4 regions of the Streptomyces sp. NPDC001381 genome follow, and region 1 is predicted to be linked to each of the others. Evidence: riboswitches for the same ligand, from Rfam matches in the RefSeq annotation. Region 1 holds a riboswitch; each other region holds the start of a gene.
What was found. A riboswitch is a leader RNA that binds a small molecule or an ion and turns the genes downstream of it on or off. The one in region 1 is predicted to bind cyclic di-AMP.
Positions count from the first base shown of each region.

Region 2: another riboswitch for cyclic di-AMP. It lies ahead of ACFY2L_RS16815 (NlpC/P60 family protein); the one in region 1 lies ahead of ACFY2L_RS23475 (C40 family peptidase).
Region 3: another riboswitch for cyclic di-AMP. It lies ahead of ACFY2L_RS34460 (M23 family metallopeptidase); the one in region 1 lies ahead of ACFY2L_RS23475 (C40 family peptidase).
Region 4: another riboswitch for cyclic di-AMP. It lies ahead of ACFY2L_RS35805 (transglycosylase family protein); the one in region 1 lies ahead of ACFY2L_RS23475 (C40 family peptidase).

Region 1 covers NZ_JBIAWO010000005.1:161,673-163,864, forward strand. Annotated here, with positions in the region: gene ACFY2L_RS23465 (helix-turn-helix domain-containing protein) at 1-226, opposite strand, end outside; gene ACFY2L_RS23470 (ATP-binding protein) at 438-917, shown strand; gene ACFY2L_RS23475 (C40 family peptidase) at 962-1,435, opposite strand; cyclic di-AMP (ydaO/yuaA leader) riboswitch at 1,439-1,580, opposite strand; gene ACFY2L_RS23480 (hypothetical protein) at 1,999-2,192, opposite strand, start outside.
Region 2 covers NZ_JBIAWO010000003.1:700,169-702,360, forward strand. Annotated here, with positions in the region: gene pcrA (DNA helicase PcrA) at 1-837, opposite strand, end outside; cyclic di-AMP (ydaO/yuaA leader) riboswitch at 1,116-1,276, shown strand; gene ACFY2L_RS16815 (NlpC/P60 family protein) at 1,284-2,192, shown strand, end outside.
Region 3 covers NZ_JBIAWO010000012.1:124,741-126,932, reverse strand. Annotated here, with positions in the region: gene ACFY2L_RS34460 (M23 family metallopeptidase) at 48-791, opposite strand; cyclic di-AMP (ydaO/yuaA leader) riboswitch at 806-967, opposite strand; gene ACFY2L_RS34455 (M16 family metallopeptidase) at 1,192-2,192, opposite strand, start outside.
Region 4 covers NZ_JBIAWO010000014.1:78,497-80,688, reverse strand. Annotated here, with positions in the region: gene ACFY2L_RS35805 (transglycosylase family protein) at 174-878, opposite strand; cyclic di-AMP (ydaO/yuaA leader) riboswitch at 883-1,052, opposite strand; gene ACFY2L_RS35800 (transglycosylase family protein) at 1,258-2,192, opposite strand, start outside.

The sequences.
Region 1 (2,192 bases):
CCAGCATCAGCGACCGCAGGTGCGGGTCGGCCACTCCGTAGGCGTCGAGAAGCAACCGCACATCGGCCGGTTTCGTACCACTGGTGCCGGTCTCTATACGGCTCACCTTGGACTGGTGCCAGCCGACGAGCCGGGCCGCCTCACCGCTCGTGAGCCCCGCCCGGGCGCGCAGACTGCGCAGCTCGGCGCCCAGCTTCCGGCGGCGCACCGCGGGGCCGTGCTGCATGGGCTCCTCCATATTCCTGACGGGCCGTCCAAATTGTTCGACCGTGGCAGAGTTCACCGCATCGGGCGACAGATATATGCATATCTTGGTGGATCGCCACCGGGACCGGCGCGGTAATGGCAGTCTGGCGAAGAAGCACCGGTCCGGGACCGTACTCGAACCATCCGCAGCGTGTCGGACTCCGGTCCCATGGGAAAGGGACGAGGTCGCCATGGCAGACCATCTGGAAGCATCCGTCACTCTGCCGAGCGATCCCGCCTCGGTCTCCGCCGCCCGCGGCTTCGTGGCCGGCACCCTCGGCGAGTGGGGTCTGCCGGCGGACACCGAGGCGGCCGACACCATCCGGCTGATCGTCTCCGAACTCGCCACCAACGCCGTACAGCACACCTTCGGGCTGTCACCCACCTTCACGGTGGCCCTCGTCCTCGACCGTGACGAGCGCCTGTGGATCGGCGTGACCGACAGCCACCCGCGCTTCCCCAAACGACTGCCGGCCGCCGTCCAGCAGGACAACGGCCGAGGTCTGGTGATCATTCGCTGGCTGACCGCCGAGTGCGGCGGCAAGCTCAGAGTCCGCCCCACGCGCGAGGGCGGCAAGACGGTCGCGGTGGAGCTGCCCTGGACCGTCCCGGCGGAGCCGGCCGTGGAAGCCGTGGCGAGCCCGCCGGCGGGGGAGCTCCCGGGGCGGTGACGGCGCGCCAGGACACCGTCACCGCCCCGGAAGGACGACGAGGGTCAGCGGACCCGGCCGTACCAGACGCTCTTGGTCCAGATCTTCTGCAGCTTCACCACGTCTCCCGTCTTGGGCGAGTGCCAGATCTTGCCCTTACCGGCGTAGATGCCGACGTGGTACACGTTCGACCCCGAGTGGAAGAACACCAGGTCGCCGGCCTTGCGGTTGCCGGCCGAGATGTGGCGGGTCTTGTTGTACTGCTGCGCCGCCGTACGCGGCAGCGTCTTGCCCGCCTTCTTGAACGAGTACAGCGTGAGACCCGAGCAGTCGAACCTCTTCGGCCCGGTCGCCCCGTACTTGTACGGAGAGCCCTTCTTGGACGCCGCGACCTGCAGTGCCTTGGTCGCCGGTGTGGCAGCCGCCGCGTCGGAGGCGACACCGGGGATCACGATCGAGCCACCGACGGCGGCGATGGCGAAGGCAGAGGCCGTACCGGCCCGGGCCATGAGCGACGGGACACGATTGAGCGCAGTCATGCGCAACCCTTCGTCAACCGCCTGTGAAGGATGACCTGTCGGATTCGGGCTGACAAAGGTGCCCGGCCGCTCGCGCGGCTTCACCCCAAGGGTTGCTCGGTCCGGCGTCTCCTCCACGGAGACGACGTGCCGGCGACCCGTCGTGCTTGGGTCCTCCACTCCTGCCGATGCACTTCTGTCGACCGGTCAATCCGGGCAGCGGCAGGACTCGGCGTCCGCCCGGACCGCCCCGCCGCTTGTGGCGGGGACTTGTCGTCAGACAGGGATCTTGACTCACCGTTGACCAAAAATCCCAATGGAACCGTGGATTTGTGGGGTTACTCACCACTCACCCGTTCGGGTGGACACCCTGATGGACGCTCAGGTGTCAAGAGCGCCATAAGCCCTCCGACCTGCGGCGCTACCCCTTGTACGGCTCCGGAAAACGGCGCTTTCGGCAACTCGCGCGCGCTCGCGAGGGGAGCCACCGCTCCGCCGAACGGGGGTAATCCGTCTGGTGCGTTTCGGGTCCGGTCCGGACGTCGCGCTCGTGACGCGGCCGTGCCGGGCCGGACGGCCGTGGGTCAACTGTCGGAGAGCGGAGGCACCGTGACACGCGCCGTACGGCGCTCCCCGTCCAGGACGCGCAGCGCCCGCGCGAGGGTCGGCGCGGACAGCTCGCTCTCGCCCCGCTGGTGCATCAGCGCCAGCGCGTCACGCAGCTCCGCCGCCCTCGCCACCAGCGCCTGGGCGGCCCGCAGGCCGCGGTACGTGTCGC
Region 2 (2,192 bases), on a different contig from region 1:
CCGGAAGCGGCGGCGGTAGTGCTCGGCGACGTCCGGGAAGGCACGCAGCAGATTGACCGTCGTCATGATCAGGTCGTCGAAGTCGAGGGCGTTCGCCTCGCGCAGACGCGACTGGTACATCGCGTAGGCCTGGGCGAGGGTCTTCTCGAAGCCGTCGGCGGCCTGGGCGGCGAAGTCCTCCTCGTCGATCAGCTCGTTCTTCAGGTTGCTGATCTTGGCGCTGAAGGACTTCGGGGGGAAGCGCTTGGGGTCGAGGTCCAGGTCACGGCAGACCAGGGCCATCAGACGCTTGGAGTCGGCGGCGTCGTAGATCGAGAACGACGACGTGAAGCCGAGCTTCTTGCTCTCGCGGCGCAGGATGCGCACGCACGCGCTGTGGAAGGTCATCACCCACATCGCGTTCGCGCGCGGGCCGACGAGCTGCTCGACCCGCTCCTTCATCTCGCCCGCGGCCTTGTTGGTGAAGGTGATCGCGAGGATCTGGCCCGGGTGGACGTCCCGCTCGGCGAGGAGGTGGGCGATGCGGTGGGTGAGCACACGGGTCTTGCCGGAGCCGGCGCCGGCGACGATGAGCAGGGGGGTGCCGGCGTGGACGACGGCCGCGCGCTGGTTGTCGTTGAGCCCCTCCAGGAGCGCCGCCGCGTCGAGCGCCGGGCGCGGGGCGCCGTCGCGGTAGTAGGCGTCGCGGTCCGGGGGCACGTCGAACTTCCCGCCGAACAGATCGTCCGGAACCGATTCCGGAGTGTGATCGTCCTCGGGCGGCGGCGGGGGTTCCTCCTCGGGGCCGCGTGGGCCCTGGAGGTCCGCCAGGAAGCTGTCGTCAAAGAGGCTGCTCATCGCTCTCCGAGTCTAGGGTGCCCCACCGACAACGCGGACCCGTCCCGAAAACCTGCCCGGCGGCCCGCCTCCGGGAGAAGCGGAACGCGACCTTCACTCACTCCCCGGAGCGGGAAACGCACGGTCCGCGACCCTCGCCCGGACTTTGCCCGATGTCACGAAAATGTATCGGGCATATCACCCATCAACCTTCACAGGGACCACACGAGTTGGCTACCGTGCCGGGCAGGCCGCACGACCCCCACCGGCGAACCCCGCCGGGCCGCGCGGCCTCCGCCGAGTCCGGCGCGCCCCCTCGCGGCAGCCGGAGCCGGGGACCCACCGAGACCTTGGGGTGAATCGGCCCGACTCCCCATCGGAGCAGGCCGTAGGGCAACCCTTCCGAACCACCCGCCCGAACCCGACAGCTAACCCGGTAGGCGGACCGTTGGAAGGAGTCGCCTCCCTTGGCGTCGCAGCACCGCAAGCCGCGTTCCGCGGGTTCGCGCGTGGCGGGCATCCGCACGCCCGCCCTCGCCACCGCCGCCCTCACCTCCGTGGCCCTGCTCTCCCAGACGGCGAACGCCGCGCCGTCCGACGACGGCAAGCCGAGCCTGGAGGAGGTCGAGAAGAAGGTCGACGATCTCTACCGCCAGGCGGAGTCGGCGACCGAGAAGTACAACGCCGCCAAGGAGAAGACGACCAAGCAGCGCAAACGGGTCGACACCCTCCTCGACGACGTCGCCCAGCGCACCCAGAAGCTCAACGAGGCGCGGGAGGAGCTGGGTTCCTTCGCCGCGGCCCAGTACCGCACCGGCGCCTCCGCGCCCGACACGGCGACCTTCCTGCTCGCGGACTCCCCGCAGGACTACTTCGACCAGACGCAGCTGATGAGCCGGCTGACCGACCGCCAGAAGGGCGCCGTCGACGACTACTTCACCGAGCAGTCGGCGACGATGAAGAAGCGCCGGGAGGCCACCGAGAGCCTCGCGACGCTCACCGACACACAGGGCGACCTGAAGACCGCCAAGGCCACGGTCCAGAAGAAGCTCGGCGACGCGCGCGAACTGCTGTCGCAGCTGACGGCCCAGGAGAAGGCGCGGCTGGCGGCGATCGAGAAGCAGAAGCAGGAGGAGGCCGCGCGCAAGGCGGCCGAGCTCGCCCAGCAGCAGGCCGCCGAACAGGCCGCCCAGCAGCAGAGCACCGACACCAGCGGGACGGCCGGCTCCTCGACGTCCACCACGGACTCGTCGTACGCCACCAAGGCCGAGAAGGCGCTCGCCTTCGCCCGTGCGCAGATAGGCAAGCCGTACGTGTGGGGCGCCACCGGCCCCGACTCCTACGACTGCTCCGGCCTCACCCAGGCCGCCTGGAAG
Region 3 (2,192 bases), on a different contig from region 1:
GCCCCGGCCGCGCGGGCCGGGGCTGGACGGTCTGTCGCCGTGTGTCGTCAGACGTTCACGCCGTGCTTGCGGAGGTAGGCGACCGGGTCGATGTCCGAGCCGTACTCCGCCGTGGTGCGGGCCTCGAAGTGCAGATGCGGGCCGGTGACGTTGCCGGTCGCGCCGGACAGGCCGATCTGCTGCCCGGGGGTGACCTGCTGCCCCACGGAGACCCCGATGGAGGACAGGTGACCGTACTGGGTGTAGGTGCCGTCGTTCATCTTGATGACGACCTGGTTGCCGTACGCCCCGCCCCAGCCCGCCTCGACGACGGTGCCCAGGCCGACCGCGTGCACGGGCGTGCCGCTGGCGGCGTGGAAGTCGATGCCGGTGTGGCTGCCGGAGGACCACAGCGAACTGCCGGCCTGGTAGCCGGTGGAGACGTAGGAACCGGTGATCGGCAGCACGAAGGCGTTCAGGCGCTTGCGCTCGGCCTCGCGGGCGGCGCGCACACGTGCCTCGCGCTCCTCCGCGGCCTTCTTGGCGGCGGCCACGCGTGCGGCCTCCTCGAAGGCGGCCTTCTTCTGGACGGCGACCTGGTCGTCGATCTGTTCGGCGACGGACTCGCCGGCGGTGACGACGGGGATCAGTCCCGTCTCCTCGGGCGTGGGCTCGGCGGCGAAGGCCGGGGCGGAGGCGACGGTGGCCATGACACCGGTGGTGGTGAGCGCCGCGACGCTCGCCGCGCGCGCGGTGGTGCGCTGCATCCGGCTGGGGCGACGGTGCTTGCCGGTGGCGCAGGTGAACGCCATGAAGTCGAGCGGTCCTTTCCTTCCTTCTCGCCTACCGGGTTAGCTGACGGGTTCGGAGCAGGAAGGTCTCCTACGGGCCCCCTCGCGTTCGCGCGGGCGTCCGATTCACCCCAGGGACTTCATGGGTCCCCGGCTCCCCTGGCTCGCGCCGTACGGGGACTCGGCGATGACTGTCCGGTGCCGCGGGTGCGGCGCACTGCCTGACGAACAGCCCGCATGAAGCTATGCGGCGCCGCTTTCAATCCTCAAACGGATCAGGGTTTTTGTAGCGCATCCCACAGTGCAGACAGGCAACCTCTGCCTCAATTCGGACATCTTGCGGCCCTGGCGGCCGTCGCCGTCCGCCAGGGCCCGTACGCGCGTGTGCCGTTGGCCTCGGCGGCCGCGGGCCCGGTCGTCCCTACTCCGCCGGGACGACCTTCACCTCGCCGATGCCGAGCGCCTCGACGGCCTCCTTGATCTGGGCGGCGTCACCGACGAGGACGGTCACCAGACGGTCCACCGGGAAGGCGCTCACGGCCGCGGCGGTGGCCTCGACCGTGCCGGTCGCGGCGAGCTGCTGGTACAGCGTGGCCTGGTAGTCGTCCGGCAGATGCTGCTCCACCTGGTCGGCCAGGGTGCTCGCGACGGCCGCGGCGGTCTCGTACTTCAGCGGCGCCACGCCCACCAGGTTCTGCACGGCGACATCGCGCTCGGCGTCCGTCAGACCCTCGGCGGCGAGGGTGCGCAGCACCTTCCACAGATCGTCCAGGGCGGGACCGGTGTTCGGCGTGTCGACGGAGCCGCTGATGGCCAGCATCGCGGCGCCCGAACCGTCCGGCGCGGACCGGAGCACCTGCCCGAAGGCGCGCACCCCGTACGTGTAGCCCTTCTCCTCGCGCAGGACGCGGTCCAGGCGGGAGGTGAGGGTGCCGCCGAGGCAGTACGTGCCGAGCACCTGCGCGGGCCACACGCGCGCGTGCCGGTCGGCGCCGATACGGCCGATGAGCAGCTGCGTCTGGACGGCGCCGGGGCGGTCCACGATGACCACACGGCCGGTGTCGTCGGCGGTCACCGGCGGGACGGGCCGCGGCTGGGCCGAGGAGCCCGTCCAGGCGCCCAGGGTGTCGCCGAGGAGCGCGGCCAGGTCGACGCCCGTCAGGTCGCCGACGACCACCGCGGTGGCCGTGGCCGGCCGGACGTGCCTCTCGTAGAAGGCCCGTACGGCAGCGGAGTCGATCTTCTCGACGGTGTCCGCGGTGCCCTGGCGGGGGCGCGACATGCGCGCGCTCGCCGGGAAGAGCTCCTTGGAGAGCTCCTTGGCGGCACGGCGGGAGGGATTGGCCAGCTCGTGCGGGATCTCGTCCAGACGGTTGCGGACGAGGCGCTCGACCTCGCTGTCGGCGAACGCGGGCGCGCGCA
Region 4 (2,192 bases), on a different contig from region 1:
CGGGCGAACAGACGGCGAAGAACGGCCGGAGGGCAGAAAAAACCCCGCCCCGGTGCGTACGGGGGAACACGCACCGGAGCGGGGAGCCCGTGGGGACGGGGGTGACCCTCACGAGGCCTTCAGTGTGCGGGCCTCGGCTGTGAGGATGCTGTGGGCCGGCGGGGAGCCAGGTGTCACTTCAGGTGCAGCTGCTGGCCCGGGTAGATGAGGTCGGCGTCCTCGACGATGCCCTTGTTCAGCTGGAACAGCTTCTGCCAGCCGCCCTTGACCTTGTGCTTCTCGGCGATGGTGCTGAGGGTGTCGCCCTTGACGACCTTGTACTCGCCGTCGCCCTTCTTGACCTTCTTGCCGGTCGGAGTGGTGACCGTCTTGGAGGCGGCGGGGCGCTCGGCGGAGCGGGAGGCGCTCTGCTGCTCGGTCGAGCGCGTGGTGGTGCCGCTGTCCGAGGAGGAGGAGCCGGCGGAGCCGCTCGAGGAGGAGCCGGTGGAGCCGCCACCCGAGTACGGGGTGTTGGACAGACCGGTGCCGCAGACCGGCCAGGCGCCCTTGCCCTGGCCCGCGAGGACCTTCTCGGCGATGGTGATCTGCTGTTCCTTGCTGGCGAGGTCGGCGCGCGCGGCGTAGGCGGTGCCGCCGTACGCGGCCCAGGTGGAGGCCGAGAACTGCAGGCCGCCGTAGTAGCCGTTGCCGGTGTTGATGGACCAGTTGCCGCCGGACTCGCACTGGGCGACCGCGTCCCATTCGGAGGCGGTGGCGGCGGAGGCGTTGCCGGCCGCCATCAGCGGGGCGGCGATGGCGACACCGGTGACGCCGGCGAGTGCGGCGACGCGGGTGGCCTTGTTCGGACGACGGTGCTTGCCCTTGCCGGAAAACAGCATGGATCGATCCCCTCACCGACGCCTGCGAGGTGAGCTGTCGGGTTCGGGCCGGTTGAGTTGCCCGGCCACGCACCTCACGGTGCGCGGCTTCACCCCGAGCCGGTTCCGGCGGTCAACCGCCGGACCCGGCACTTACCTTGGGTCCCCCGCTCCTGCCTACGGCGCTTGACGCGACGACTGTTCCCGGGGTGCCGCTGGCAGGATTCGGCGTTGCGGCGACCGGGGCTCGGGTTGCCGAGCGGTCATGACCGTAGACACGCGATCCGGGGAATTTCAAAGACGATCACGACTTCTGAGACTCATCCCACACTTTCGCCAAAGCGGACATTCGACGCGAAGTGGGGCGTGAACTCCCGGTGTTTTTCTGGGTGTTCCAGCCCTATTCGAGCCCGGTGTCCAGCGTCTGACCGGGGGTGATGTCGCTCGGGTCGGGGCCGATGACGTCCTTGTTCTCGGCGTAGAGAGCACGCCATCCGCCGTCGACACCAAGGGAGTCGGCGATGGTGATGAGCGAGTCACCCTCCTGGACGACATAGGTGGACGCCGCGTGCCGGCCGGAGGAGGCGGTCCTGGTGCCGCCCGCGGCACTCTCGTCGGCGGTGGTGCCGCGATGGCGGCCGGAGCCGAGCGAGCCGGTGTCGACGAGGCTCCAAGAACCCTCCGCCTGCACCGTATTGTCCGAGTCGTCCCCTTCCGGGGTCGCCGTGGGCGAGCTGTCGGCATCCTGTGAGCCCTCCGAACCGGCGCCCGAAGTGTCGGACTTGCCCGAGTCGTTCGCCGAGGAGGACGAAGCGGACGAAGGGGACTCGGAGGCTGAACCAGCCTCATCACCGGAGGAGTCGGACGGACTCTCGCCGGAGTCACCGGAACCGGACGCGCCATTGGAGTCGCCGGACTTTCCGGAATCGGCCGACCCCTTGGACAGGTCGGACAATCCGGAGGACACGGACGAGTCGGACTCGCCGCCGGCGACTCCGGTGTCCACGCCGACCGCGCCGTTCTCCTTGGTGAGCCCGGACGTCAGCGCACAGGTGCCCCAGGCGCCGACGCCCTCCTCCGCGAGGAGCTGCTGGGCCACGGCTATCTGCTGGTTGCGGCTGGCGAGGTCCGGGCTGGCGGCGTAGTCGAGTCCGCCGTACGCCTCCCAGTCCTCCTGGCTGAGGCCCAGACCGCCGTACTCGCCGTCGCCCCGGTCGGCACTCCAGGAACCGCCGGTCTCGCACTGCGCCACCTTGTCCCAGACCGTTCCTTCTGCGGCGCTGGCGCCGCCGGCCGCGAACAGCGGGATGGCGATGGCGGAGCCGGTCACTCCGG